One region of the Streptomyces sp. NPDC032745 genome, then DNA from elsewhere that is predicted to be linked to it. Evidence: riboswitches for the same ligand, from Rfam matches in the RefSeq annotation. Region 1 holds a riboswitch; the other holds the start of a gene.
What was found. A riboswitch is a leader RNA that binds a small molecule or an ion and turns the genes downstream of it on or off. The one in region 1 is predicted to bind glycine.
Positions count from the first base shown of each region.

Region 2: linked by a shared signal. The riboswitch ahead of gcvT (glycine cleavage system aminomethyltransferase GcvT) and the one ahead of gcvP (aminomethyl-transferring glycine dehydrogenase) in region 1 are both predicted to bind glycine.

Region 1 covers NZ_JBVING010000002.1:745,218-759,410, forward strand. The annotation lists gene ACZ5WG_RS07720 (PhzF family phenazine biosynthesis protein) at 1-723, shown strand, start outside; gene ACZ5WG_RS07725 (CPBP family intramembrane glutamic endopeptidase) at 735-1,532, opposite strand; gene ACZ5WG_RS07730 (glutamate-cysteine ligase family protein) at 1,634-3,169, opposite strand; gene ACZ5WG_RS07735 (hypothetical protein) at 3,664-4,284, shown strand; gene ACZ5WG_RS07740 (DUF5999 family protein) at 4,643-4,849, shown strand; gene gcvP (aminomethyl-transferring glycine dehydrogenase) at 5,006-7,891, opposite strand; glycine riboswitch at 8,090-8,188, opposite strand; gene ACZ5WG_RS07750 (PRC-barrel domain-containing protein) at 8,302-8,673, shown strand; gene ACZ5WG_RS07755 (DNA polymerase IV) at 8,670-10,145, opposite strand; gene ACZ5WG_RS07760 (MerR family transcriptional regulator) at 10,225-10,863, opposite strand; gene ACZ5WG_RS07765 (bifunctional nuclease family protein) at 11,044-11,517, opposite strand; gene ftsR (transcriptional regulator FtsR) at 11,582-12,346, opposite strand; gene ACZ5WG_RS07775 (FHA domain-containing protein) at 12,422-13,363, opposite strand; gene ACZ5WG_RS07780 (DUF881 domain-containing protein) at 13,446-14,193, opposite strand, start outside.
Region 2 covers NZ_JBVING010000001.1:719,288-733,480, reverse strand. The annotation lists gene ACZ5WG_RS03235 (ABC transporter substrate-binding protein) at 49-1,815, opposite strand; gene ACZ5WG_RS03230 (ABC transporter permease) at 1,857-2,849, opposite strand; gene ACZ5WG_RS03225 (enhanced serine sensitivity protein SseB C-terminal domain-containing protein) at 3,362-4,102, opposite strand; gene ACZ5WG_RS03220 (enhanced serine sensitivity protein SseB) at 4,164-4,898, opposite strand; gene ACZ5WG_RS03215 (AAA family ATPase) at 5,010-5,681, opposite strand; glycine riboswitch at 5,877-5,980, shown strand; gene gcvT (glycine cleavage system aminomethyltransferase GcvT) at 6,165-7,280, shown strand; gene gcvH (glycine cleavage system protein GcvH) at 7,392-7,772, shown strand; gene glyA (serine hydroxymethyltransferase) at 7,788-9,044, shown strand; gene ACZ5WG_RS03195 (L-serine ammonia-lyase) at 9,264-10,646, shown strand; gene ACZ5WG_RS03190 (hypothetical protein) at 10,901-11,206, shown strand; gene ACZ5WG_RS03185 (SsgA family sporulation/cell division regulator) at 11,388-11,804, shown strand; gene ACZ5WG_RS03180 (AMIN-like domain-containing (lipo)protein) at 11,920-12,420, shown strand; gene ACZ5WG_RS03175 (GDSL-type esterase/lipase family protein) at 12,472-13,644, opposite strand; gene ACZ5WG_RS03170 (AfsR/SARP family transcriptional regulator) at 13,829-14,193, shown strand, end outside.

The sequences.
Region 1 (14,193 bases):
TGGCTCCAGCAGGTCGCCACCGAGGTCAACCTGTCCGAGACCGCGTTCGCCCGCCCGCTGCCGCCCGGCGGGGACGCCGACTGGGCCCTGCGCTGGTTCACCCCGTCCGCGGAAGTCGACATGTGCGGCCACGCCACGCTGGCCACGGCGCACGTGATCGCGACGAGCGGCCTGGCCACGGGGCTGATCCGGTTCTCCGCGCGGTGCGGCATCCTCACGGCCGCGACCGCGGAGGACGGCACGATCACGATGGACTTCCCGACGTCCTCGCTGACACCGGTGGACGCGGACCCCGCCGTACGGAGCGCCCTGCGCGCCGAGATCAGGTCCGTCCACGACACGTCCGAGCACATCGGCGACCTGGTCGTCGAGCTGGCGGACGAACGCGCCGTACGCGAGCTCACCCCCGACATCGCAGCCCTGCGCGGCTACTCCCGCCGCGGGGTGATCGTCACCGCGGCCGCCGAGGACCCGTCCCGCGGGTACGACTTCGTCTCCCGCGGCTTCTTCCCGGCCTTCGGGATCGACGAGGACCCGGTCACGGGTAGCGCCCACACCGCGCTCGCCCCGTTCTGGGCCTCCCGCCTGGGCCGCACCTCGCTCGTCGGACTCCAGGGCGGGGCGCGCACCGGCCTCGTCCGGGTCCGCCTGGCGGGCGACCGTACGCTCCTCACCGGCAACGCGGTCACGGTCGTCGACGGCGAACTGCTCGCCCGCCCCTGACCGGCGTCGGCCTAGGGGGTCGGCAGCCAGCCCACCTTGCCCGCGAGCAGTGCGTACCCGCCGAAGGCCACGATGTCGAGCAGTGCGTGTGCGACGACGAGCGGACCCACCCGCCCCCAGCGCCGGTAGGCCAGGACGAAGACGACGCCCATCACCATGTTGCCGAGGAAGCCGCCGATGCCCTGGTAGAGGTGGTACGAGCCGCGCAGCACCGCACTGGCCAGCAGCGCGGCGGTCGGCGACCAGCCCAGCTGATCGAGTCGGCGCAGCAGGTAGGCCAGCACGATGACCTCCTCCACCACGGAGTTCTGCACCGCGGAGAGGATCAGCACGGGGAACTTCCACCACACGTCCGGCAGCGCCTCCGGCACCACCGTGAGGTTGAAGCCGCTCGCCCGCGCCGCCAGGTAGAAGGCCAGCCCCGCGCTCCCGATCCCGGCCGCGACCAGGGCTCCGCGCCCCAGGTCCCAGCCCGGCCGGGTCCGGTCGAAGCCCAGCACCCGCAGCCCCGGTGCGCCCTCCCGGGTCAGCAGGTGGGCCACCAGCAGCACCGGCACCAGCGCCGTGCCGATGCCGAACAGCTGCCAGGCCAGGTCCAGCCAGGGCCGGCCGGGGGCGTACGAGCCGTTGAGCGTGGCGGCCTGGTCCTTGAGGCCGCCCGGCTTGGTCAGCGAGCCGATGAAGCTGATCAGCGAGGAGAAGGCGCTCGCCCCCAGCGACAGCGCCAGCACGAGCAGCGTCTCGGTGCGCAGGACCCCCCGCCCGTCCTCGTGCAACGCCTTGACCACCGGCTCCGGCTCCGCCCGCACGTCCGACTCCGTCCCGCCGTTCCGCTGCTGTCCACCCCATACTGCCTCCTCGGCAGGGCGGGGCGGATCACCGGACCCGGAACGTGTGCAGGGCGACCGGTTCAGCGCCGGACCGGCACCGGGGCGCTCACCTCCTCGTCCACCAGGCCGACGGGCCAGGTGTGCACGGGATCGCCCTTGTGCATCAGCTCGCTGTAGCGCCGGGTGATCGCGGCCAGCGCCGCGTCCCGCTCCATCCCTGACGCGAGTGCCCGGTGGTAGGTGTCAACCTGCCAGGTCGCCCCGTTGACCCGCCGCTGGCAGCGCTCCTCGATGATGCCGAGGTAGTGGTCCCGGTCGGCGGGCTCGATGCCCCAGGCGTCCAGGCCGGCCGCCGCCATCGGCAGCAGTTCGTCCAGGACCAGCCGTACGGCGGACACGCCGGCCAGGCCGCCGCCCCGGCCCCGGCGCGGCCAGCGCAGCCGCGCGTCGATCCCGTACCGGCAGGCCGCGTCGAAGTTGGCCTCCGCCTCGGCGAACGGCAGCCGGGTCCACACCGGCCGCTGCTCGTCGGCGAGCGTGCGGACGAGCCCGTAGTAGAAGGCGGCGTTCGCCACGACGTCGGCGACCGTCGGCCCGGCCGGCAGCACCCGGTTCTCCACCCGCAGGTGCGGCATCCCGTCGGCGACCCCGTACACGGGCCGGTTCCACCGGTAGACCGTGCCGTTGTGCAGCACCAGTTCCTGCAGGCTCGGCACCCCGCCCTCGGCGAGCACGCGCAGCGGCTCCTCCTCGTCGCAGATGGGCAGCAGGGCCGGGAAGTAGCGGACGTTCTCCGCGAAGAGCTCGTACGCCGACTCCACCCAGCGCTCCCCGAACCAGGTCCGCGGCCGCACCCCCTGGGCCTGGAGCTCGGGCGGCCGGGTGTCGGTGGCCTGGGTGAACAGCGGCGGCCGCGACTCCCGCCACAGCTCACGCCCGAACAGGAACGGCGAGTTGGCACCCACGGCTATCTGCACGGCGGTCACCGCCTGCGCCGCGTTCCACACGTCGGCGAACCGGGCCGGCGTCACCTGCAGATGCAGCTGTACGGAAGTGCAGGCGGCCTCCGGCACGATCGACCCGGTGCTCCACGTGAGCCGCTCGACCCCGTCGATGTCGAGCATGAAGTCCTCGCCGCGCATCATGAGGATCTGCTCGTTCAGCAGCGAGTAGCGGTCCACCGCCGAGAGGTTCGCGGTGACCAGGTCGGAGCGGGTGATCGTCGGCAGGATGCCGATCATCACCACCCCGGCGTCGATCTCCGCGGCCTGCCGGTGGGCATAGCCGAGCCCTGCACTCAGTTCCTCGGCGAGCTGGTCGAATACCCGGCCGCCGAGCCGGTGCGGAAGGACGTTCACCTCCAGGTTGAACATTCCGAGTTCGGTCTGGAAATCGGGGCTCGCAATCCGCTCCAGAACCTGGGCATTCACCATTCTCGGCAACCCGTCTGCACCCGCGAGATTCAGCTCGATCTCCAGCCCCATCATGTTCTTTGGCCGGTCGAACCTCTTCTCCGCCAGAAGCCGCTCCAGTCCCTCCAGACACTCGTGAAGCTTCCTCCGGTACTTCTGCCGATCGGACAGGTCGAATCCGCCCGCCACGACCTTCTCCCCCATCGAAGCGTCCCTCCTCGAGTGGGCCTGGCCTGTGCCACCCAGGCGCGCGTGTACGGTCGATGATGCCCCGACGGCGTGATCGATAACGCCGAGGGGGCGTGCGTGGCGGGGAGCGCGCGCCGGTTTGGCCGAAGGGCGCTATGGCACATTCACTTGGCAAGACACCGTATGCAAATTCCGCATGCGTTTTGCCGGTTCCGCATAATGGACGCTTTCCAGCCGAGCCCCCGTCCGGTAACCTCCGAGGTCAGCGCGACATGTTCGCGCGCAACCGGCATGAATGCCATGTCAGCGGGACCGGTAAGCGCCTTGTCGGCAATAGGCGGGACAGCTAGCCGAAACACTGCGTGAACACATGTCGTATAAACTCCGCAAACGAGGCAGAGAGTTGGCGCGCGGCCATTGCCCCTCAGCCCCCCTCTGGCCCCAGAATGCGACAGCGCCGTCCGCACCTGCCCCGATCCACAGGTCTCCCAAGTGAGAGGCGACCCACCATGCCGCTGCATGTCCCTCCGGCTCCCGCGCCCGCCCTGCGCAGCGTCCTCGCGGCACTCGGTTCCCCCACCGCCGTCCACGAGGCGCACACTCCGGCCCTGCGCGCGCTGCAGGGTCCGATGACCGCCGAACTGCCGCTTCCGGTCCACGTCCTCGACCGGTTGAACATCTCGGAGCTGGCTGCGGGGGGCCGTCCGCCCCGTACCCGGCTGACCGCCTGGCGGTTCCTGATCCGCAGCGGCGACCGGTACGTCGCCGCCGCGGACACCCGGCTGACGCCGGACGGCTGGGCCTTCTCCCATTTCTTCGAGGGCCCGTATGTCGCGGCCACCGAACGCGCCCTGCGCCAGGCGGAATCCCTCGGCAAGAGCTACCAGCCGCGGCTGCTCTCCGTACCGGAGCTGTACATGCTGACGCTGTGGCTGCACGGGGCGGTCGGCGCCGATGCCTCCGCCGGGCTGCCGGCCGCCGCGGATCTCCTGGTGCCACTGGCGCCGGCCCCGCCCGGCATCGCCGCGTACCGGCCGCACCCGGTGTCCGAGCTGCTGCCCGTGATGACCCACCGGCTCGCTCCGCCGAGTCCGCCGCTCCCGCCGTCGCTGGCCGCACCGGCCGCCTGACCCGGGGCCCGAGCAGGTCCCGAGCCGAGCCCGAGCCGGGCCGGGGCATGGTCCGAGCTGCGTCCGGGCATGGTCTGAGCTGGCCCGTTGCGGGGCCGGTGACCCGTACGACCCATTCGGTCTAGCCCACTCGGGTCACCTGCGAACCACCCGAAATGACAGGGGAGTTGGGTTGAACCGCCCGCACGAGTGATGCGTCATCAATCTATGAGGACAGCTGCCGGGAAATCCCTGCGGACTCAAGTCCGGGGGGCAACACTGGGACCCTGACCAAACCATGACGTTGATACGGGGGGCGGCCATGAACAACGCATCGAGCCGCAGCACACAGACCACATCGCAGCGAAAGAACGCATCCATGTGCCAGCACCAGCCAGCGTGCCCGTCAGCCGACTCCGCCGACCGGGAGGCCGCCAAGCCCGTGGCCAACCACCCGGAACAGGGCTGGAGCCTGCTGTGCAACGGCGTCCTGCTCTTCGAGGACACCGGTGAGCTGCTGCCGGACGGCCAGATCATCGCCCCGCACCGCCCGCTCGCTGCGGCGCAGGTGATGAAAGCGGCCTAGTCCGACGACAGCACGGAGTGAACGGAACGGAACAGAACAGAACGCAGAGGGGCCGGCCCGGGAATCATTCTCCCGGACCGGCCCCTTCGTCATGCCGTCATGTCATACGAATATGTCATGTCACCGAACGGACACGGTGTCGTAGTGCCGTACGGCTCAGTTGTCGTACTCGTCCAGCGGCGGGCAGGAGCACACCAGGTTGCGGTCGCCGAAGGCACCGTCGATACGGCGTACCGGCGGCCAGTACTTCTCGGCTGCCGTGACCCCGCCGGGGAAGACGGCCTCGTCTCGGCTGTACGGGTGGTTCCACTCGCCGCCCAGCGCCGCCGCCGTGTGCGGGGAGTTGGCCAGCGGGTTGTCGTCCACCGGCCACTCGCCGCCCGCGACCCGCTCGATCTCGGCGCGGATGGCGATCATCGCGTCGCAGAAGCGGTCGATCTCGGCGAGGTCCTCGGACTCCGTCGGCTCGATCATGAGCGTCCCGGCCACCGGGAAGGACATGGTCGGCGCGTGGAACCCGTAGTCGATCAGACGCTTGGCGATGTCGTCGATGCTCACGCCGGTCGCCTTCGACAGCGGGCGCATGTCGATGATGCACTCGTGCGCGACCAGGTTGCCCGGGCCGGTGTAGAGCACCGGGTAGTGCGGCTCCAGGCGCTTGGCGATGTAGTTCGCACCGAGCACCGCCACCTGGGTGGCGCGCTTGAGGCCCTCGCCGCCCATGAGGCGCACGTACGACCACGAGATCGGCAGGATGCCGGCCGAGCCCCACGGCGCCGCCGAGATCGGGCCGACGCCCGTCTCCGGGCCCGCGGTGGGCTGGAGCGGGTGGTTCGGCAGGTACGGGGCAAGGTGCGCCCGGACGCCGACCGGGCCGACGCCCGGGCCGCCGCCGCCGTGCGGGATGCAGAAGGTCTTGTGCAGGTTCAGGTGCGAGACGTCGCCGCCGAAGTGACCCGGCTTGGCCAGGCCCACCAGGGCGTTGAGGTTGGCGCCGTCCACGTAGACCTGGCCGCCGGCGTCGTGCACCTGGGCGCAGATGTCGGCGACGTGCTCCTCGAACACACCGTGCGTCGAGGGGTACGTGATCATCAGCACGGCGAGCTCGTCGCGGTACTGCTCGATCTTGGCGCGCAGGTCGGCCGCGTCCACCTCGCCGTCGTCGGCGGTCTTGACGACGACGACCTTCATGCCGGCCATCACGGCGCTGGCGGCGTTGGTGCCGTGCGCGGAGGACGGGATGAGGCAGACGGTGCGCTGCTCGTCGCCGTTCGCCCGGTGGTAGGCCCGGACGGCCAGCAGGCCGGCGAGCTCACCCTGGGAGCCGGCGTTGGGCTGGATGGAGACCTTGTCGTAGCCGGTGACCTCGCAGAGACGTTCCTCCAGCTCCGAGATGAGCGTGAGGTACCCCTCGGCCTGCTCGACCGGGGCGAACGGGTGCAGCTGGCCGAATTCCGGCCAGGTGACCGACTCCATCTCGGTGGTCGCGTTGAGCTTCATGGTGCAGGAGCCCAGCGGGATCATGCCGCGGTCCAGCGCGTAGTCCTTGTCCGCCAGCTTGCGCAGGTAGCGCAGCATCGCGGTCTCGCTGCGGTGCTGGTGGAAGACCGGGTGCGCCAGGTAGTCGTCCGAGCGCAGCAGGCCCTCGGGCAGGGCGTCGGCGGTGGTCCCGTCGAGGGCCTCGATGTCGGCGCTCACGCCGAAGGCGGCCCAGACGGCCTCGACGCCGGCGCGCAGGGTGGTCTCGTCGCAGGAGACGGAGACGTGGTCCGCGTCGACCTGGAACAGGTTGACCCCGCCCTTGCGGGCGGCGGCGGCGACCTCGGCGGCCTTGCCGGGCACCCGGGCGGTGAGGGTGTCGAAGTACGCGCCGTGCACGAGCTCGACCCCGCCGGCCGTCAGACCGGCGGCGAGCAGGGCCGCGTAGCGGTGCGTACGGCGGGCGATCGTCCGCAGGCCGTCCGGACCGTGGTAGACCGCGTACATGCCGGCCATGACGGCGAGCAGCACCTGCGCGGTGCAGATGTTGCTGGTGGCCTTCTCCCGGCGGATGTGCTGCTCACGGGTCTGCAGCGCCAGGCGGTACGCCTTGTTGCCGTCCGCGTCCACGGAGACGCCGACGAGGCGGCCCGGCAGCGAGCGGGCGTGCTTGTCCTGGACGGCCATGTAGCCTGCGTGCGGGCCACCGAAGCCCATCGGGACGCCGAAGCGCTGGGTGGTGCCGACTGCGATGTCCGCGCCGAGCGCGCCCGGGGAGGTCAGCAGGGTCAGGGCGAGCAGGTCGGCGGCGACGGCGACGATCGCGCCGAGGCCGTGCGCCTGGTCGATGACCGGCTTGATGTCCCGTACGGCACCGGAGGCGCCCGGGTACTGGAGCAGCACGCCGTAGACGCCGCGCTCGGCGATCTCGGCCGGGATGCCCCCGGACAGGTCGGCGACGACGATCTCGATGCCGATCGGCTCGGCGCGGGTCTCGATCACGGCGATGGTCTGCGGCAGCGCGTCGGCGTCGACGAGGAAGATGTTCCCCTTGGACTTGCCCACGCGGCGGGCCAGCGTCATGGCCTCGGCCGCGGCGGTGCCCTCGTCGAGCAGGGAGGCGCCGGAGGTCGGCAGGCCGGTGAGGTCCGCGACGACGGTCTGGAAGTTGAGGAGCGCCTCGAGGCGGCCCTGCGAGATCTCCGGCTGGTAGGGCGTGTACGCCGTGTACCAGGCCGGGTTCTCCATGACGTTGCGCAGGATCACCGGCGGCGTGAAGGTCCCGTAGTAGCCGAGGCCGATCATCGGCGTCAGGACCTGGTTGCGGTCGGCGAGCGAACGCAGCTCGGCCAGCACCTCGGCCTCGGTCAGCGCCTCGGGCAGGTTCAGCGCCTCGGCGCTCTTGATCACATCCGGTACCGCGGCGGCGGTCAGTTCGTCCAGCGAGCCGTAGCCCACATGGGCGAGCATCTTCGCCTGCGCCTCGGCGTCCGGGCCGATGTGGCGCTGCTCGAAGGGGATCCCTCGCTCCAGCTGGGAGAGCGGAATGCGGTTGGCGGTCATGTACGGAGGCCTCCTGGGTCGTACGACCTGCGAGGGGCACCACGGCGCGGGCACCCGGACGGCCTCCCCCTCTGTCATCTCAACCTGAGAGCTTCACCGGAGTCGCGGGGATGGCCCGCGGATTCCGGCTTTCACCGTCGGTGAGGGGAGGAACCGGCACTGCGCACCCGGTACCTGCCCCTGCTTTCCAGAGTGGCCTCGTCACGTGCGGTACGTATGCCTGAGAGATTCCGGGGAGGATTTGCTCCTTCGGCGCCTCCGTCATGCTCACTCGGAGGACTCTCCCGCACAGGGTCAACAGCCGTCACCCAGCCTACCAGCGAGGTTCCCGGCCCTCCCTCGAGTGGCCCCCACTCCGGAAATGCACTTTTGTAGTCGTTACGGAGGAGTTGCGACCATATGGAGGGACCGTGCAGACCGACATCGATCCGCGCAGCCTGATCGGCCGCAAGGCGTTCGACCGCAACGGAACCAAGATCGGCACCGTCGACGAGGTCTACCTCGACGATGCCACGGGCGTGCCCGAGTGGGCCGCCGTCCGGACGGGCCTGTTCAGCCGGGACGCGTTCGTCCCGCTGGAACCGAGCGAGGTGGTCGACGACACCCTGCGGGTCCCCTTCGAGCGCTCCCTGATCAAGGACGCCCCGGACTTCGGAGTCGGCCGCCACCTCTCCCCCGAACAGGAGCTGCAGCTCTACCACCACTACGGACTGGACGTCTCCCTCCCGTCGGACATCCAGCGCGACTTCGGCCGCCTGGCGAACGGCGACGACACCCCCTAAGCGGCCTCGGGCGGTACGGATTCCCCTACGAGGGGCAGCGGATCGGACGGCTCCAGCTCGGGGTCGTCCACCCGGAAGGTGCGCACCCGGCCCGGTGGCGATCCGGGCCGCTCGAACCGCACGGTCACCCTCCCGACCCCGCTGCCCTGCACCCACCCGGGCCCGTACACGGCATGCCGTACGTCGCTCCCGGCCGCCCAGCGGCGTTCCCGGGCGGGCTCCGGCTCCCCGGACGGCTCCGCAGCCCCGGGGGCCTCTGCAGGCCCACCAGACCCTGCCGGACCTGCCTGGCCACCGGACCCGACCGGCCCGCCCGCCCCGGCGGCCTCCGCAGCGCCGTCCGGCTCGGCTGCCCCGCCCTCGGCGGCGGCCTCCGCAGCAGCCTCCGCGGCCTCAGCGGCCATGGACTGCGCGAACAGGTCCTCCTGGGTGTAGTCCGCCAGCCCGGTCACACCGACCCCCAGCAGCCGCACCCCGCCCGTGGTGTCCACCGCCTCCAGCAGCCGCGCCGCGGCCTCCCGCACCACCGCAGGGTCGTCGGTGGGCCCCCGCAGCGTCTCGGAGCGCGTCAGGGTCGAGAAGTCGTACCGCCGCACCTTCAGCACGATCGTGCGCCCGGAGTGCCCCGAGTCCCGCAGCCGGTGCACACACCGGTCCGCGAGCCGCTGCACCTCGTTGCGGATCCGCACCCGGTCGTGCAGGTCCACGTCGAAGGTGTCCTCGACCGACACGGACTTCGCATCGCGCTCAGCGACCACCGGCCGGTCGTCCAGCCCCAGCGCCATCCGGTACAGGCCGACCCCGTGCGAGCGCCCGACCATCCGGACCAGCTCGTCCTCGCCGGCCTCGGCGAGCTCCCCCACGGTGGTGATCCCGGCCCGCCGCAGGTGCTCCCCGGTGGCCGGCCCCACCCCCGGCAGGGTCCGTACCGACATCGGCGCGAGCAGGGCCCGCTCCGTGCCCGGCTCGATCAACAGCAGCCCGTCCGGCTTGGCCTCCTCCGAGGCCACCTTCGCCAGCATCTTCGACCCCGCGAGCCCCACCGACCCACTGAGCCCGGTCGCCGCCAGGATGTCCGCCCGCAGCCGCTGTCCCGTCTCCAGGGCGGATTCCGCGTCGAAGGCAGTGCCACCCGCCTCCAGGTCCACGAAGGCCTCGTCCAGGCTGAGCGGCTCCACGAGCGGCGACAGCTCCCGCAGCAGCGCCATGACCACCTCGCTGACCGCCCGGTACAGGCTGAAGCGCGGGATCAGGCAGGCGCCGTTCGGGCAGAGCCGCCGCGCCTGGGCCATCGGCATCGCCGAGTGCACCCCGAAGCGCCGCGCCTCGTAGGAAGCGGTGGCGACCACCCCGCGCGGGCCGAGCCCGCCGACGATCACGGCCTTGCCGCGCAGGCTCGGCTTCGATGCCTGCTCCACGGATGCGTAGAAGGCGTCCATGTCCAGATGCAGGATGGTCGGCGCGGCTCTCACAGCCCCGATGCTGCCCTACGCCACTGACAATCGGCCGGGGCCGGGCCCGGCGCCTTCGCGGCCGGGCCGGGGACCGGTCTCAGCCGGCCCGGTTGCGCCGGGCGGCGAGCTCGTCCGTCGGGTTGTGGCCGACCACGGTCTCGCCGGTGTCGACCCGCTCGCCGTGCAGCTGCGACAGCGCGTTCTCGACATCGCGCCAGACCACGCCCACGGCGATGCCGAAGATGCCCTGCCCGCCCTGGAGCAGGCTCACGACCTGGTCCGGCGAGGTGCACTCGTACACGGTGGCGCCGTCGCTCATCAGCGTCATGCGCTCGAGGTCCGCGAAACCGCGGTCCCGCAGGTGCTGGACCGTGGTCCGGATGTTCTGCAGCGCCACACCGGTGTCGAGGAAGCGCTTGACGATCTTGAGGACGACGACGTCCCGGAAGCTGTACAGGCGCTGCGTGCCCGACCCGTACGCGGGGCGCACCGTGGGCTCCACCAGCCCGGTCCGCGCCCAGTAGTCGAGCTGCCGGTACGTGATGCCCGCCGCGGCGCACGCCGTCGGACCCCGGTAGCCGACTTGTTCGGGTGCCGGGTCCGCGCCGGCCGCTGCGACCGTGGCCGCCTCCGGCTGACGGCGCGCGGAACCTGCCGCGCTGCCGTGGAGCGGGTACGGCCCACCGTCACTCCGCACGGGGATGCCCCCGGTCGTACCGTCGCCCGTGACTCTCACGCCGACCCTCCGTCCTTGACCTGCCCCCTCGAAGGTAGGCAGTCACCAGGGGTGCGTCAACGATCGCCACACTCGGCACGCCGAGTGATAATCACCCTGAGAGTGGTTTCCCGTGCCCCATTTCGGGGAAAGGTTAACCGAATGGGCTGACACTCCCTATGGACGGGCGCGGTCGGCGGCTCATTGTGGCCCGGTGCCGAAGTCCTCCGGAGAGATCTGGTCGAGGAACTCGCGGAACTTCTCCACCTCGTCCTCCTGCTCGTCCGGAATGGCGATTCCGGCGTCGTCGAGCACGCCGTCGCTGCCGTAGATCGGCGTCCCCGTACGCAGGGCCAGCGCTATGGCGTCGGAGGGCCGCGCGCTCACCTCGACCCCGCTGGCGAAGACGAGCTCCGCGTAGAAGACGCCCTCCCGCAGATCCGTGATCCGGACCTCGGTGAGCTCCTCGCCGATCGCCTCCAGCACGTCCTTGAACAGGTCGTGCGTCAGCGGCCGGGCAGGGGCCATGCCCTGCTGCGCGAAGGCAATGGCGGTCGCCTCCCCTGGTCCGATCCAGATGGGGAGGTACCGGTCGCCTCCCACTTCACGCAGGAGCACGATCGGTTGGTTGGAGGGCATTTCCACCCGGACACCCACAACGTCGAGCTCGTTCACACAGCAACCCTAGGACCTGCCCGGCAGGTTTGGGTAGTCGGGCCCCCCTCGAAGATCCCCGGGGTCAGTGCAGACGGACCCCGAGAGCCGTCTGCACCAAGGCCTCGTGGAGCCGTACGGAGAGCCCCGCGAGCTCTTTCATGGTGGCCTCGGCATGCGCCCTGGTCTGCGGGTTGCGGTGCCGCCGCAGCGGTGCCACGACCTGCTCCACCAGCCCCGCCTCCCGGTCCGCGGCGGCCTTCATGGCCCGCAGGTGCCGGGGCTCCAGCCCGAACCGGCCCAGATCCGCCACCAGGCGGGCCACGGTGACCGCCTCGGCGTCGAATCCGCCGCCGGGAGCCTCACCGATCAGCCCGTACGACTCCCATTCGGCCAGCTGCGCCTCGTCCACCTCGGCCGAGGCGATCAGCTCGGCGCGGCCCACCCGGGCCGCGGTCGGCCGCTCCCGGCCCACCTCGCCGTAGACGGCGGAAGGGCTGGCCGGATCGACGGAATCCCCGTGCGCCGTGGGCGACGGGATACGGATCTGCTCGCCGCGGGCGAGCGCGTCCAGCTGTTCGCGGATGACCTTCAACGGCAGGTAGTGGTCCCGCTGCAGACGCAGGATGCGAGCAAGCCGCTCGACGTCCTCCGTGCTGAACTTGCGGTATCCGGAGGGTGTGCGCCGGGGCTCGACGAGCCCCTCCGCCTCCAGGAAGCGAATCTTCGAGATCGTGACTTCGGGGAACTCGTCGCGCAGCATGGTGAGCACCGTGCCGATGCTCACCAGCCGCCCGGGCGCGCCGGCGGTGCCTCTCTTCGAGGCGCCGCCGGTGGGGGTACGCAGCATGGGACCTTCCCTCTGGGGATCCCCCCGGACGGAGTCCGGAGGTGGGGGTCCCCCCGGGCGGAGCCCAGGGGGCGGTCAGACGCCCCGCAGGCTCGCGTAGAAGACCATCCGGTACTTGCCGATCTGCACCTCGTCGCCGTTGTGCAGGGCGACCGAGTCGATCGGCTCACGGTTGACGTACGTGCCGTTGAGGCTGCCCACGTCGGCGACGGTGAAGCCGCCCTCCTGGCTCCTGCGGAACTCGACATGCCGCCGGGAGACCGTGACGTCGTCCAGGAAGATGTCGCTCTGCGGGTGCCGGCCCGCCGTGGTCAGCTCACCGTCCAGCAGGAAGCGGCTGCCGGAGTTCGGGCCGCGCCGCACGATCAGCAGGGCGGAACCCGGAGGCAGAGCTTCCACCGCGGCCTGGGCCTCGGGGGACAGCGAGGACGACACGTGCTGTTGTCCGGACACCTCGGCCTCGTAGGCCTCGAGGCCCGAGATCGAGATGGTGGACGTGGTCTCCGAGGCACGCTCCGGCGTCAGGCCCGCCCGCAGCGGCGCGCCGCAGTTGGAGCAGAACCGGCTGGCCGCATCGCTGCGGTGTCCGCACCTGCTGCAAACCTGCTCGGCCGACATGGACGGCTCCTCGCGCCGCGGCTGCCCCGCGGAGGCATTGGTGGCATACGGGTCGGGGGAAAACCCTCCACCCGAACTTGAGGTTGATGGTTCACCGAAACCTATGCGTCCGGAACCTGCAGGGTCAACAGACGACGCGCCCGGCGCGCCCGAAACATCACCCGCGCCGGCGACCTCGTCACGGAAGAGCGGCCGGTCGCCCTGCCCTTCCACCTCTCCCTGCCCCGCGCGGTGCCTCGCTGCACCGTCCTCGCGGTTCTTCTTTCCGAACAACTTCTCAAACAACTTCACGGGCGATTCCCCTTGAACGAAACAGACCCGCCCGTGGGGCAGGACGAACTCCGAATGCACACACCTGCCGACCCGGACATTCTCACAACGTCCGTAACCACCAGACAGTTTCCACCACGCACCACGACTTCAGTGCGCCGACCCCCCGCAGGCATCAGCCCGCGTGAGCCCGTCCGCTCCCCGTCCCACATCACGACGATGACGACCGAGCGTAGTCAGGCTGCTTCGCAGCCCGCAAGGCATCCACAACGATCTTCGCCGACCGTGTGACGGCGACGGTGGCCTGTTCCTTCTCCAGCGTCTGCACGACACCGCCGGGAATGTTCAGAGCAGGCTCCAGATCCTGTGCCTTGCCGATCACCTTGAACTCATAAGGCTGTGTGATCTTCTTACCGTCGATCCCGATCCCGCCGCCCGCGTCCGAGAAGAACGAGCCCGCCACGATGCGCACGCCGTTGATCTGGATCGCCTCGGCCCCGGCCGCCCGCAGCTCCTGGAGGGTGTCCAGCAGCTGGTCCGACTGCACCTGGCCCTTGGGATCGGTGATCTTCAGCGTGATGCCCGGCCCCTGCGCTGCCACCGTACCGGCCAGGATCCCGAGTTGGCGCTCCTTCTCGATGGTCTGCCGCCGGGCCTCTTCGGCCTGGTTGGAGCTGCTCTCCAACTCCTTGCGCTGGTCCTCCAGCTGCTGCTTCTCGTCCTCCAGGCGCTTGGTCCGCCCGTCGAGCTCGTCGAGGATCCGTACGAGGTCCTCCTGGCGGGCCCCGCGCAGCGCACTGGAGTCGCTGTTCGACCGCACCTGGATGGCCAGGCCCAGCCCGAGGACGAACAGGAGGAGCGCCACGATCAGTTGGGCCCGGCTCACCCGCGGCGGCCACAGCCCCTCCGCCAGCCGCTGGCGGCCGGTCTGCGCCGGCTCGGCGGCCTTGTCTATGGCG
Region 2 (14,193 bases), on a different contig from region 1:
TGCGGTGAAGGCACTTGCCTGTTGTTACGTGACGACTCGACGACTCGACTACTTGGCGGCGATGCCGACGGTGGCCAGGTCGATCTTGCCCATGGAGTCGTTGAAGTAGACGTTCGTCAGACGCGGGTTGTGGTAGACGAAGGCCTTGTCGAAGTTGATCGGAAGGTAGAGAGCCTTCTCCATGACCTTCTTGTTGATGTCCGTGTAGAACGGAGCAGCGGCTTCCGGAGTCGCGGCGGCAGCAGCCGTCTTGAAGAGCTCGTTGATCTCCGGGTCGTTGATCATCGTGTAGTTGTTGTTGGCGTTCGGCTGGATGAACTTGCCGTCGACGAGCGGCTGCAGGAAGCCCGAGCCGGAGTTGTAGTCGGCGCCCCAGCCCATCACGATGATGCCGTAGTTCTTCTTCTTCACGTTCTCGGGCGAACCGATCGTGGAGGAGGAGAGCTTGCCGTCGTACTGGTCGATGGTGACCTTGATGCCGACCTTGGCGAGCGACGCCTGGAGGGACTCGGCGGTCTTCACCTCGGGAGCACGGTTGTTGCGCACCGCGATGGTGGTCTCGAACCCGTCCGGCTTGCCGCAGGCCTTGAGGGCCTCCTTGGCCTTGGCCTCCTGCGGCTCGCCCTTGGTCAGGTTGTACGGGTCGTAGCCCTTGTCGGAACCGGGGATGCCGGGCGGCAGCATGTTCGCGCCGAGGTCACCGCTGGTCGGGCCGCCGCGGGCGGTCTGCAGGGACTTCGGGTCGGCCGCGTAGATGACGGCCTTGCGGCACTCGATGTTGTCGAACGGCGCGACCGTGGTCGGGAAGGCGAAGTAGCGGATGTAGCCCGTGAACGGGTTGTCCGCGTTCTTCTTCAGGCTCTCGTCCTTGAGGACCTTGTTCTTGCCGGCCTGCTGCATGCCCGTGCCGTCGATGGCGAGGTCGATGTCGCCCGACAGCAGACGCGCGTCCATGTCGTCCGGGTTGGTGGTCACCGTGAACGAGACCTTGTCCGGCAGACCCTTGCGGATCGTGTCGGTCTTCGGGTCCCAGTTCTCGTTGCGGACGAAGGTCGCGCCCTTGCTCGCGGTGAAGCTCTCGACCTTGTACGGGCCGGTGGAGACCGGCTTGTTGGTGTACGTGGCGCCCGTGTCCTTGCCCGCCGGGACCGGCGAGGAGGACGGCATGGCCAGCAGGTAGCTGAAGTCGGAGTTGGCGCTCGCCAGGTTGAAGACGATCGTCTTGTCGTCCGGCGTCTCGACGGACTTCAGACCCATCTTGTTGGGGTCGGTGTCCTTGTAGGGGCCGGGGTACTTCTGGCCCTGGTCGAGCAGGTCGATCAGGTAGGTGGGACCGCCGGACAGCACGTCCTGCGCGAAGACGCGCTCGATGCCGTACTTGAAGTCCTTCGAGGTGATCGGCGTACCGTCCTCGAACTTCACGCCGTCCTTGATCTTGAGGGTGTACGTCTTGCCCTCGTTGCTCAGGACCGGCAGGGCCTCGGCGAGGTCCGGGACGATCTTGCTGCCGTCCTTGCCCGGCTTGCTGTCGTACGCGAGCAGCTGGCGCACGTAGAGGCGCTGGATGTCCCACACGAAGCCGTAGTAGGCACGCGCCGGGTCGAGGTAGTCGACGTCCTGCGGCGACCAGAGCTTGAGCTCGCCGCCCTTGGCGTCCGAGGGGTTCACCATGGCGGTGGTCGCGGCGTTGAATGCGGCGCCACCACCACCCTTGCCCTCGGACTTCTTGTCGCCGTCACTGCCACCGCACGCGGCGGTCAGGGACAGGGCGGCGATCACGGCGGTGATCGCGAATGCCTGCTTTCTGCGGATCACGTTGGTCCAACCTCCATAGGTGGGTGAATCGATGAAGCGGTTCAGCTGCCCTTGGGGTCGAGTGCGTCACGCAGCCCGTCCCCGAAGAGGTTGAACGCCAGGACGGTGATGAAGATCGTGATACCCGGGACCACCATGTACGCGGGGTCGTCCTGGTAGATGGGGATGGCGTCGGAGAGCATCTTTCCCCAGGAGGCGGTGGGCGGCTTGACGCCGGCACCGAGGAAGCTGAGGGCCGCCTCCGTCAGGATGTTGGTCGGGATGAGCAGCGTCGAATAGACGAGGATCGGCGCGACCAGGTTGGGCAGCAGCTCCTTGATCAGGATGTAGCCGCGGCCGGCGCCGAGGCTGCGCGCGGCCTCGACGTACTCGCGCTCCCGCAGGGAGATCGTCTGGCCCCGGACGATACGGCCGATGTACGGCCAGCCGAAGAAGCCGATGACGACGATCAGGACGCCCATCCGGACACCCGAACCCTCGAACCCCCAGAGGGAGTTGGGGACGACGGAGACCAGGGCGATGGTGAACAGCAGCTGCGGGAAGGCGAGCAGCAGGTCCATCAGGCGGCTGATGAGGCCGTCGACCCAGCCGCCGAGGAACCCGGCGAGCGCGCCGAGCAGGCTGCCTATGGTGACCGACACGAAGGCCGACAGGAAGGCGACGACCAGGGAGATGCGGGCGCCGTAGACGATCCGGCTGAACACGTCGCGGCCGTTGGTGGGTTCGACGCCGAGCAGGAAGTCGGAGCTCATCCCGCCGAAGGAGCCGAGCGGTGTGCCCAGGTCCGGGTCGATCAAGTCCTCGTGGAACTCGTTGGGCGGGTGGCCCAGCAGGCTCACGATCTGCGGTGCGAAGACCGCCACCAGGATCAGGAAGATCACGACCACGCCGCCGGTCAGCGCGACCTTGTCGCGCTTGAGCCGCATCCAGGCGATGCGGCCGGGCGAGCGGCCTTCGATGGCCTTGGCAGGGACGTCGGCTACGGACACGGTTGCGGGTGTTTCCGCGCTCGTGTCATGCAGTGGTGCCGTCATCGTGGTGGGGACCCCTCTCGGCCGACGGGTTGCCGGCCCATGCCCGCCGCTGTGGCGGCGTTGGTGCGGAGTGGCGCTCGGAGTGCGTGGTGACACGCAGGACGCGTGCTGAAGTGCAAGAACTGCAGGAAGTGCGGGGCAGAGCCACAAGCGAAATGCATATGCCGAACCGGACTTCGCAGGACTGACCGGCTCTTGGGTGGGGAGTCTTCATCGGCGCTGCAATCAGCCGCCAGACCCGCAGATGAATGGATGCGCAACCGTGATGTGAGGGTCCGGTTCCCGTTATCCGGACTTCGCTCTCGCCTGAGCGGATCAAGACCGTCCGTTCGGTACGCAATCGGACATGGCGCCCAACTCGCGTGAGGCCCATGCCTTTTGGCCCCACAACAGGGGCGAAAACCGGACAAGCCGAAGGCCGCAGGGAACGGTGGTTCCCTGCGGCCTTCGGTCGGTTCGATACGGCTGTCCCAGTGCCCGGACAGAGCCGGACGAGGTCGGTGCCTCCCGGGTCAGTACGCGGGGGCCTGGCCCTCACGGTCGTAGAAGGGGCGGCTCTGGGCGCGCAGCCACATCGCGACCGGATCGTGCTCGTCCGCCAGCGCCACCGTGCACACCGGCACGCCCTCGGGGACCGCGCCGACCGACTGGCGCATCATCTCCCGTACGGATTCCAGCGCGGGCGCGGAGGCGTCGTACAGGTCGAGCCCGACCGCGAGGTAGGGCGAGCCCAGCGAAGGCTGCACCCAAGCACGGCGCAGCGAGCGGACGGCGGGGGTGCGGTGCGCGTGCTGGGTCAGCAGCCCGTAGAACTGCGGGAGCTCGAGGGCGGGCTCGGACAGCCGCAGCGGGCCGGCCGGCATCCGGTCGAGGCCGGTGGCGATCCGGCGCAGGTCGGCCCAGGGGATGCCGAGGCCGCCGCCCTGGGCGTGCGGGTTGAGCCACAGGCCCCAGCGGTCCGGGTAGAGGGCGCGGGCGATGTCCCGGCCGGTGACCACCTCGTAGCCCCTGTTCCAGCCGCTGGCGGCCAGCTCCTGGGGGGAGGTCACGCACGGCGCGTACCCGAGGCCCTCGACCTCCATGCCGCCGTACTGGGCGTCCGGGGAGCCCGGCTGGCCCTGCCAGAGCAGCATCCACAGGCGGCCCTCGGCGAGGGCGTGCAGAAGCGACTCATAGCTCTCGTAGCGCCCGGGAGTCACCTGGCGCATCATGTGCTCGAGCTGCCCGGCCGCGGCCGTGCCTGACGCACTCACCCGGTACTCCTTCTTCGTCTGCCCGTCGTCCCACCCGTATCCGCACCCAGCTTAAGCGGCCCTACGGGAGGTAGAAGGGGCGTACGCGCGTAACGATGAAGTCGACCACCGGGTCCTGCGCGGCGTCCAGGAGGATCAACTGCACCGGCCAGGGCGGCGGTACCCGGGTCAGGGCCCGGCCGAGGGCGTCCATCGGGGCATTCCGCATCTCGGGCTCCCATCCCAGCAGCCGGACACCGATGTAGAGCTCCGGGGCCCCGCCCTCGACGCTGGCGAGGCAGCGGTGGGCGGCGGCGACCACGCCGGTGGCGCGGAACTCCTCGGCGGCGGCGGTCAGGAAGTCCACCGGGTCTTCCTGCCAGTCGGGCTCGTAGAGCCGGACGCGGCCGCCGGTGGCGGGGCCGTCGAGCGGGGTCCGGCCGATGCGGCAGAGCTCCGCGACGGCGGGCGGGGGCAGCGGGACGCCGACGGCGCCCTCGGGGTTCACGGCGATGCCGAGCTGCGGGGGCAGGCCGCGGGCGAACTCGACGGCGGGGGCGACGGCGAAGTCCATGGCGGGTCCGGCGCAGGCGCGGAACTGGGCCTCGGAGCTGTAGACGGGGACGTACGCCGCCCCGTCGATCTCCATGGTGGGCAGCATGATGCCGGCCCCGTCCGGGCCGCCACCGCCGGGCAGGGGCACCCAGAGCCGGCTCCGGCCGAGCACCTCGACGATCCGGGCCCCGGCGTCCGTCTGCCCGAGCGCCGCCCCGAGCACCTGCTCCAGCTCGTTGTCCGGCCAGCCGCCGCCCTGCATGTACGCCTCCGCTGATTTCGCCCCACGCTGTCGGCCCGAGGTTAACGGCTCGGGCCGGTCTCCTTGCCGGGGGCTCCGCCCCGGACCCCGGCGCCTCGAACGACGGCCGCACTACGAGGAGCCCCGCCGGAACGCTATGCGGGTCACACGGGCGGCCGAGGCGCGGTCCAGGAGGACCGCCGATGTGCAGCCCGCGGGAAGACGGCCGGATTCCGCTTCGCGCAGCAGGCGGGCCACCGCGCCGCGATGGCGGGCGAAGGCGTACGCCGACACCCCGCGCCCCCGCGCCGCCTGCCCGGACAGGGCCTCCTCGGGGGTGGTGTCCAGCAGCAGCAGGTGCAGCGCCCGGCCCCGCCGCCGCGCGGCCGCGGCCAGCAGGCTCCGCACCCAGCTCTGCGTCCCGCAGTCGTGGACCACCGCCGAGGCCCCCGAGCGCAGCGCCCGCCACAGCCCCCAGTAGTGCGCGCAGCGGACCACCGGCCGGTACACCGCGTACGGCAGCGCCCGCGGCATGCGCCGCTCCCAGCGCTCGCGCACGTCCTGGGAGTCGATGCCGCCGCCCTCCGCGGCCCGCTTGATCAGCGTGCTCTTGCCGCCGCCCGGCAGGCCGGACACCACGACGATGTCCCCTTCGGCGAAGCCGAGCCACTGCGGTCCGTGCGGCCCCCGGCCGCGCAGGTCGCGTACGGGACCGCCGATGGAGCGCGCCCGCCGCGCCGCCGGCACCCCGTCCACGGCTCCCGTCCCGGTCGCCGCCAGCACTCCGAATCTCCGCACAGTGATCGCCTTCCCCCATCGGGCCCGCAGGGCCCCTCATGCCCACTGAGTGTAAAGAGACGGTAATCCGGCAGCGCCCGGTTCCGGCCTGCGCTTCCCGGCCTCCTCACCTGTCCGTACGTTCTTTCGGGCCCGACCGCCCGATCACCCGGACGGCGTGCAATGATGTGCGCCATCTGGACCAACTGCATACCGGCCGCTTGAATCCGCGCGGGAGAGTCCCGGCAGGCCGTGAGGCCGTGCCCGGGCGCCGAAGGAGCAAGTTCCTCCCTTGAATCTCTCAGGCCCCGTACCGCGTGGATGAGGCAGATCTGAAAAGCGAGCCGCGCCGCCGTCCCTCATGACGGCATCCGCGCGCGCTCCACCCAAGGTGCAAGTCGAGGTTCCCCGGGTCCGACCGGGAACTCTCGGCGAACCTCTCAGGTTCCGATGACAGATGGGGAGGATCGTCCTCGTCATGTCATGCCCTGGGACCCGGGAGCCACACCCATGAGCACTGCCCCCCGCCTGACCGCCCTCGATGCGCTGCACCGATCGCTCGGTGCGACCATGACCGATTTCGCGGGCTGGGACATGCCCCTGCGGTACGCCAGTGAGCGCGACGAGCACAACGCCGTCCGCACCAAGGCCGGCCTCTTCGACCTGTCCCACATGGGCGAGATCACGCTGACCGGCCCCGAGGCCGTCAAGGCCCTGGACTACGCGCTGGTCGGCAACATCTCCACCGTCGGCGTCGGCCGCGCCCGCTACACGCACATCTGCCAGGAGGACGGCGGGATCGTCGACGACCTGATCGTCTACCGCCTGGGCGAGACCGAGTACATGGTCGTCGCGAACGCCTCCAACGCCCAGGTCGTCCTCGACGCCCTGACCGAGCGCGCCGCCGGCTTCGACACCGAGGTCCGCGACGACCGCGACGCGTACGCGCTGATCGCCGTCCAGGGCCCGGAGTCCCCCGGCATCCTCGCCTCCCTCACCGACGCAGACCTGGACGGCCTGAAGTACTACGCCGGCCTGCCGGGCACGGTCGCCGGCGTGCCCGCGCTGATCGCGCGTACGGGCTACACGGGCGAGGACGGCTTCGAGCTGTTCGTCGCCCCCGAGCACGCCGTAGAGCTGTGGCAGGCGCTGACCAAGGCCGGCGAGGGCGTCGGCCTGGTCCCGGCGGGCCTGTCCTGCCGCGACACCCTGCGCCTGGAGGCGGGCATGCCGCTGTACGGGCACGAGCTGACCACCTCCCTCACCCCGTTCGACGCGGGGCTGGGCCGGGTCGTGAAGTTCGAGAAGGAGGGCGAGTTCGTGGGCCGCGCCGCCCTGGAGGCCGCCGCCGAGCGCGCCGCCACGAACCCGCCGCGCAAGCTGGTCGGCCTGATCGCCGAGGGCCGCCGCGTCCCGCGCGCCGGCTTCCCCGTGGTGGCCGGCGGGCAGGTCATCGGCGAGGTCACCTCGGGTGCCCCGTCCCCGACGCTGGGCAAGCCGATCGCGATGGCGTACGTGGACGCGGCACACGCCGCACCCGGCGCCTCCGGTGTCGGCGTGGACATTCGCGGTACGCATGAGCCGTACGAGGTCGTGGCCCTGCCGTTCTACAAGCGGCAGAAGTAACCCGTACCCCGTACCGGGTTCCCACCGGGGCCGTACGGGCGCCGTACCGGCCGTCTCAGTACGCAAGACCACTGTTCGTATCCACTCCCCCGCATCCAGGAGAATCAGGTCATGAGCAACCCCCAGCAGCTGCGTTACAGCAAGGAGCACGAGTGGCTGTCGACCGCCGAGGACGGCGTCGCGACGGTCGGCATCACGGAGTTCGCGGCCAACGCGCTCGGTGACGTCGTCTACGCCCAGCTCCCCGAGGTCGGCGACACGGTGACCGCGGGCGAGACCTGCGGCGAGCTGGAGTCCACCAAGTCGGTCAGCGACCTGTACTCCCCCGTCACCGGTGAGGTCGTCGAGGCCAACCAGGACGTCGTGGACGACCCGGCGCTCGTGAACACCGCCCCGTTCGAGGGCGGCTGGCTGTTCAAGGTGCGCATCGCGGAGGAGCCGGCCGACCTGCTCTCCGCCGACGAGTACGCCAAGCTCACCGCCGGTAACTGACCACAGGGGATCCTGATGTCTGTTCTGAACACCCCCCTCCACGAGCTCGACCCGGACGTCGCCGCCGCCGTCGACGCCGAGCTCGCACGCCAGCAGTCCACCCTGGAAATGATCGCGTCGGAGAACTTCGCTCCGGTCGCCGTCATGGAGGCCCAGGGCTCGGTCCTGACCAACAAGTACGCCGAGGGCTACCCCGGCCGCCGTTACTACGGCGGCTGCGAGCACGTCGACGTGGTCGAGCAGATCGCGATCGACCGCATCAAGGCGCTGTTCGGCGCCGAGGCCGCGAACGTCCAGCCGCACTCGGGTGCGCAGGCGAACGCCGCCGCGATGTTCGCGCTGCTGAAGCCGGGCGACACGATCATGGGCCTGAACCTGGCCCACGGCGGTCACCTGACCCACGGCATGAAGATCAACTTCTCCGGCAAGCTCTACAACGTGGTCCCGTACCACGTCGACGAGACCGGCGAGGTCGACATGGCCGAGGTCGAGCGCCTCGCCAAGGAGTCCAAGCCGCAGCTGATCGTCGCCGGCTGGTCCGCCTACCCGCGCCAGCTGGACTTCGCCGCCTTCCGCCGCATCGCGGACGAGGTCGGCGCGTACCTGATGGTCGACATGGCGCACTTCGCCGGCCTGGTCGCCGCGGGCCTGCACCCGAACCCGGTGCCGCACGCCCACGTCGTCACCACCACCACGCACAAGACCCTCGGCGGTCCGCGCGGCGGTGTCATCCTGTCGACGCAGGAGCTGGCCAAGAAGATCAACTCCGCGGTCTTCCCGGGTCAGCAGGGCGGCCCGCTGGAGCACGTGATCGCGGCCAAGGCGGTCTCCTTCCTGGTCGCGGCCTCGCCCGAGTTCAAGGAGCGCCAGGAGCGCACCCTGGAGGGCGCGAAGATCCTCGCCGCCCGCCTGGTCCAGGACGACGTCAAGGCCGTGGGCGTGGACGTCCTCACCGGCGGCACCGACGTGCACCTGGTCCTGGTCGACCTGCGCAACTCCGAGCTGGACGGGCAGCAGGCCGAGGACCGCCTCCACGAGGTCGGCATCACGGTCAACCGCAACGCCATCCCGAACGACCCGCGGCCTCCGATGGTCACCTCGGGTCTGCGGATCGGCACGCCGGCCCTCGCCACCCGCGGTTTCGACGCCGAGGCCTTCACCGAGGTCGCCGAGATCATCGCGCAGGCGCTGAAGCCGGCCTACGACAGCGAGGCCCTCAAGGCCCGCGTCTCCGCGCTCGCGGCGAAGTTCCCGCTGTACCCGACGCTCTAGGCGGCGGCTTGGGGGGCCCGGCCTTGTGTCACACAGGGCCGGGCCCTTCCCGTGTGACACGAGCCATACCCGAGCGCCGTCCGGCGACCATCTCGGGCAGACGAAACGTTCACCTCGCCACGTTAAGCTCGACTGTCGGACAAAATCCGAACAATCCCCCCTCGCACGATCCACCCCGCCTGCCCCTCCACCCACGAGCAGACAAGGGAGTCCGCCACCGTGGCCATCTCCGTCTTCGATCTCTTCTCCATCGGCATCGGTCCCTCCTCCTCCCACACGGTCGGTCCGATGCGGGCCGCCCGCATGTTCGTGACCCGGCTGAAGAAGGACGGCGTGCTCGCCCAGACCGCAGCGGTCCGGGCCGAGCTGTACGGCTCCCTCGGCGCGACCGGCCACGGCCACGGCACGCCCAAGGCGGTGCTCCTGGGCCTGGAGGGCCACTCCCCCCGCTCGGTGAACGTGGAGACGGCCGACGACGAGGTGGAGCGCATCCGCCGGACGGGCCGCCTGCGCCTCCTCGGCACCGAGATAGGGGAGGCGCACGAGATCGCCTTCGACGAGCCGAGCCAGCTGATCCTGCACCGCCGCCGGTCCCTGCCGTACCACGCGAACGGAATGACCCTCTTCGCGTACGACGCCTCGGGCACCCCGCTGCTGGAGAAGACGTACTACTCGGTCGGCGGCGGCTTCGTGGTGGACGAGGACGCGGTCGGCGAGGACCGGATCAAGCTCGACGACACGGCGCTGAAGTACCCCTTCCGCAGCGGCGACGAGATGCTGCGCATGGCCCGGGAAAGCGGCCTGTCGATCTCCGCGATGATGCTGGAGAACGAAAAGGCCTGGCGCACGGAGGAGGAGATCCGCGAGGGCCTGCTCGAGATCTGGCGCGTCATGCAGGCGTGCGTCTCGCGCGGCATGTCGCGCGAGGGCATCCTGCCGGGCGGCTTGAAGGTCCGGCGCCGGGCGGCGAACACCGCCCGCAAGCTCCGCTCCGAGGGCGACCCGCTGGCGCTGTCGATGGAGTGGATCACCCTCTACGCGATGGCCGTGAACGAGGAGAACGCCGCGGGCGGGCGGGTGGTCACCGCTCCGACGAACGGCGCCGCGGGCATCATCCCGGCGGTCCTGCACTACTACATGAACTTCGTGCCCGGCGCCGACGAGGAGGGCGTGGTCCGCTTCCTGCTGGCGGCCGGTGCGATCGGCCTGCTCTTCAAGGAGAACGCCTCGATCTCCGGCGCCGAGGTCGGCTGCCAGGGCGAGGTCGGCTCGGCCTGCTCGATGGCGGCCGGCGCCCTCGCCGAGGTCCTGGGCGGCACCCCGGAGCAGGTGGAGAACGCGGCCGAGATCGGCATGGAGCACAACCTGGGCCTGACCTGCGACCCGGTCGGCGGCCTCGTCCAGATCCCGTGCATCGAGCGCAACGGCATGGCGGCGGTCAAGGCGGTCACGGCGGCCAAGATGGCCATGCGCGGCGACGGCACCCACAAGGTCTCCCTCGACAAGGTCATCAAGACCATGAAGGAGACGGGCGCCGACATGAAGATCAAGTACAAGGAGACCGCCCGCGGCGGTCTGGCGGTCAACGTCATCGAGTGCTGATCCGGCACGCATGACGAGGGAGGGGCCCGGCGCAACGCGTCGGGCCCCTCCGCTTTGCCCGCCACAACAGGTGGTATTCGCAGGTGATTTGAGGTTTGCCGGGAGTTGATCACGCGTGAGGGCGAACCCTCGGCCGCGGGCTGGTCTCTCGATGATCACGTGCGCCATGGTGATCACGTGACGTCGCGGCCACACCCCCGGCGGCCGGCCAACCGCCTTGGACCGCAGCCTTTTGCGTACTGGAGGACTTCATCTTGGCAAGCAACCGCAGCATCCGCGTGATCTCCGCAGTCGCCTCGCTCCCCTTCGCCGTCGCGCTCTTCGCCGGCGTCGCCCAGGCCGACAACGGGGCCGGTGCGGGCGTCTCGTCCGACGCCGCCGTCGCCGAGATCCTCGGGAGCGGGGTCGCCGGCAGCAACCCCGGCAACGCCTCCACCACCCAGCAGGTCGCCACCGGCTCCGGGGCGTCCAACCAGAGCAACGGCGCCCAGGCCAACGGCGCCGGCTTCACCGCCATCGGGCAGTCCAACGACTCGTTCGTCTTCAACCCCGTCCCGTAACGGACCGGTGACGCGGCGGCCCGCCCTTCCCCCGGAGGGCGGGCCGCTGCGCGTTCCTGTGACAAGACGGGTCCAGCGGCCCTCCGGGTCGGGACCTTCGGCCCGCGGGGGCGGCCTGGAGGTGGGCTAGCTTGCCCGAGAGGGCGGATTCCCCCCGTGAGCCGGCAGAGAGGTGGAGCGCATGGACGGCACGGACGGTATCGAGCACCACGTCCTCCCGCTCCGGCTGGAGGCCTCGCCCGCGCCCCTGCCGCTGCTCGGGGGCTTCACGTACCGCTGCGACCGGCCCTACGAGCTGGCTCTCGACTTCCGGGGCGCAGGGCTGCACGTGGCGCGCTGGGTGTTCTCCCGGGACCTGCTGCTCGACGGGGAGACCTGCGCGACGGGCGAGGGGGACGTCCAGGTGTGGCCGCGCCGGCAGGGCAGGGAGCCGCGGGTGTTCCTCGCCTTCACCAACGGCGAGCGGAGCTGCGTGGTGTCCGCCCGGGCGAAGGACGTGCGCGCGCTGTGCCGGCGGCTGGTCCGGCTGGTGCCGCGGGGCGAGGAGCAGCGGCACTACGACCTCGACGCCGAGCTGAGCACCCTCCTGCCCCGATAGGGGAGGTCTATCCCATTTCTTTTAATTTCGGGCGCTTTGGGTGCAACCATGAGCCTGCCGGGCGTGTCCTCAGCAGTGACACCGGTCCCCGCCTCTGAAGAATCAGGGGGACGTCATGAACCACCTCCGCCGCCGGCAGCTCGTGGCCCTTGCCACAGGTGTGCTGCTCACCGCCGGGATCACCCTCGCCGCGCCGGCCTCGGCCGTCGTCCGGCCCACGCCGCTCGTCGTCAATGCCCGCTGGGGCGGGCACTGCACGTACGACCGCATCGTCATCGACCTGCGGGGACACGTCCCCGGGGTCACCGTCACCCGCGCGGCGAAGCTGGTCCAGGACGGATCCGGCAAGCCCGTCCCGCTGGCCGGGAAGTACTTCCTGCAGATCCGCCTGCATCCCGCCGCCGCGCACAACCGCGCGGGCGACAGCACGTACCACGGGCCGAAGCTCGTCAAGATCTACCTGCCCCGGCTCAAGGGCCTCGCGATGACCGGCGACTTCGAGGGGTACGTCACCTTCGGCGCCGCCTTCAACAGCAAGCCGTCCTTCACCTCCTTCACGCTGCACGGGCCCGAGCGGTTCGTGCTGGACGTCGCGCACCGCAACGTGTGCCGGTGAGGGCGAGGGGTGGGCGGGTGCCCGGGGCGCCCGCCCACCCCGTCCGTTCGGTCAGCTCACCGGCCGGATCCGCATCCGGCCCGGGTCGCCGTCGCCGAACCAGTCCTGTGTGCACGCGTACCGGCCCGGTGCCGCCGCGCCCACCAGCCCGAGGCAGGCGGCCATCGCCCGCTGCCCGTGGGCGTTCGGGTGCATGGACTCCTCCAGCGTGCCCTGGGTGTTCGCGTAGTCCAGGAAGCGGAACCACTCGTCCTGCCGTGCGTCCGGCCCGCTCCGGCCCACCTGCTCCGTGCCGAGCGAGCACACCTCGTGCCCGGCCAGCGCGTCGCGCAGGTCCAGGTAGTCGGTGCCGCGGGCGGCCGCCACCGACTTGACCATGTCGCCGATCTGCGGGACGAGCGTGTACGCCGCCCAGGTCGCGTCGCGGTCGTTGAAGGGGCAGCCGTCCTTGTACATGCGGTCCGAGTCGTTCTGCGACAGCCGGAAGGACTCCCCGCCCGGGATCGGCGAGGGGTAGGACTGCAGGACCAGCCGGTAGTCGCCGTCCGCGTACCCGGCGGCCCGCATGGTGGCCCGTATGTCGTCCACCACCGCCGTGACCTTGGCCTGCACGCCCGGCAGCTTCTGCTCGACGACCGGCGCCTGCTTCTTCCAGCACAGCCGCTTGAAGTACCAGTCGTACGCGCAGTCGCCGATGACCGCGCCGAAGCCGAGGTCGTTCCCGCCGATGGACAGGGCGATCACCCTGACCCGCCGGGCGCGGGCGAGGGCGGCGAGGCGGTCGGTCTGCGGTGCCTCGCCGTGATACGGCTGCCCGCCCGCGGCGGTACTGAGGACGTTGACGGTCTCGGCCCCGGAGCAGGCGAGGTTGATGCGCTCGTCGATGCCGGGGAGCGGGGCGGTGGCGATCTCCGAGACGTCCGAGCGGTGGCAGCCGCCGACCGCGCCGGTGCTCCCGTAGACCTTGCCCGGGTCGTACTTGGAACCGCCGGTCCAGGCCCGGTCGGTGCCGTTGCGGCTGCCGTCGTAGCGGTCGGTGTTGCCGAGCCAGCGGCCGCCCTCGCCGGAGATGAAGCTGTCGCCCATCGCGACGGCGACGGCGGGGCCTGCGGGCGGTGAGGACGTGTCGGCCTCGGCGCGGGGCGCGGTGAGACCGGCCAGGCCGAGGAACGCGACGGTCAGCAGCGCGGCGCCCCGGGAGGCGGTGCGCGTGCGGGTACGCATGGGGGATGTCCTCTCGGAGGAGTGGGATGCGGCCGAAGAAGCGGAATAGGCGCGACCCCTGCTCCGACCGGGTGGCCAGACGTTACGATCGGCGCCCACCGGCGGCCCATCCGTAGCCCATCCACGGGCCACCCGTCCGCCGGCGGCCCGCCGTCCGTCCGCCCGCAGCGCCTCGGAGTGCGTCATGGCCCTCGACTTCACGCTCCTGGGGCCGGTCCAAGCGCGGCTGGACGGGCGCCCGTTGGCGCTCGGCGGACCGCGCAGCCAGCGGGTGCTGGCGGCACTGCTGCTGGAGGCCGGCCGGGTCGTCCCGGCGGCCGGTCTGGCCGCGGCGGTGTGGGACGACCCGCCGGCCACGGCGCGGGAGCAGCTGCAGAACGTGGCGGGGGCGCTGCGGCGGCTCGGCCTGCCGGTGTCCCGCACGGACGCGGGATTCCTGCTGGAGCCGGGACAAGCACTGTTAGACGTACGGGAGTTCGCGCGGCTGCGGCGAGCGGCCGACGCGGCGGACGGGCCGGCGCGAAGGCGGGCCCTCCTGGGCCAGGCCCT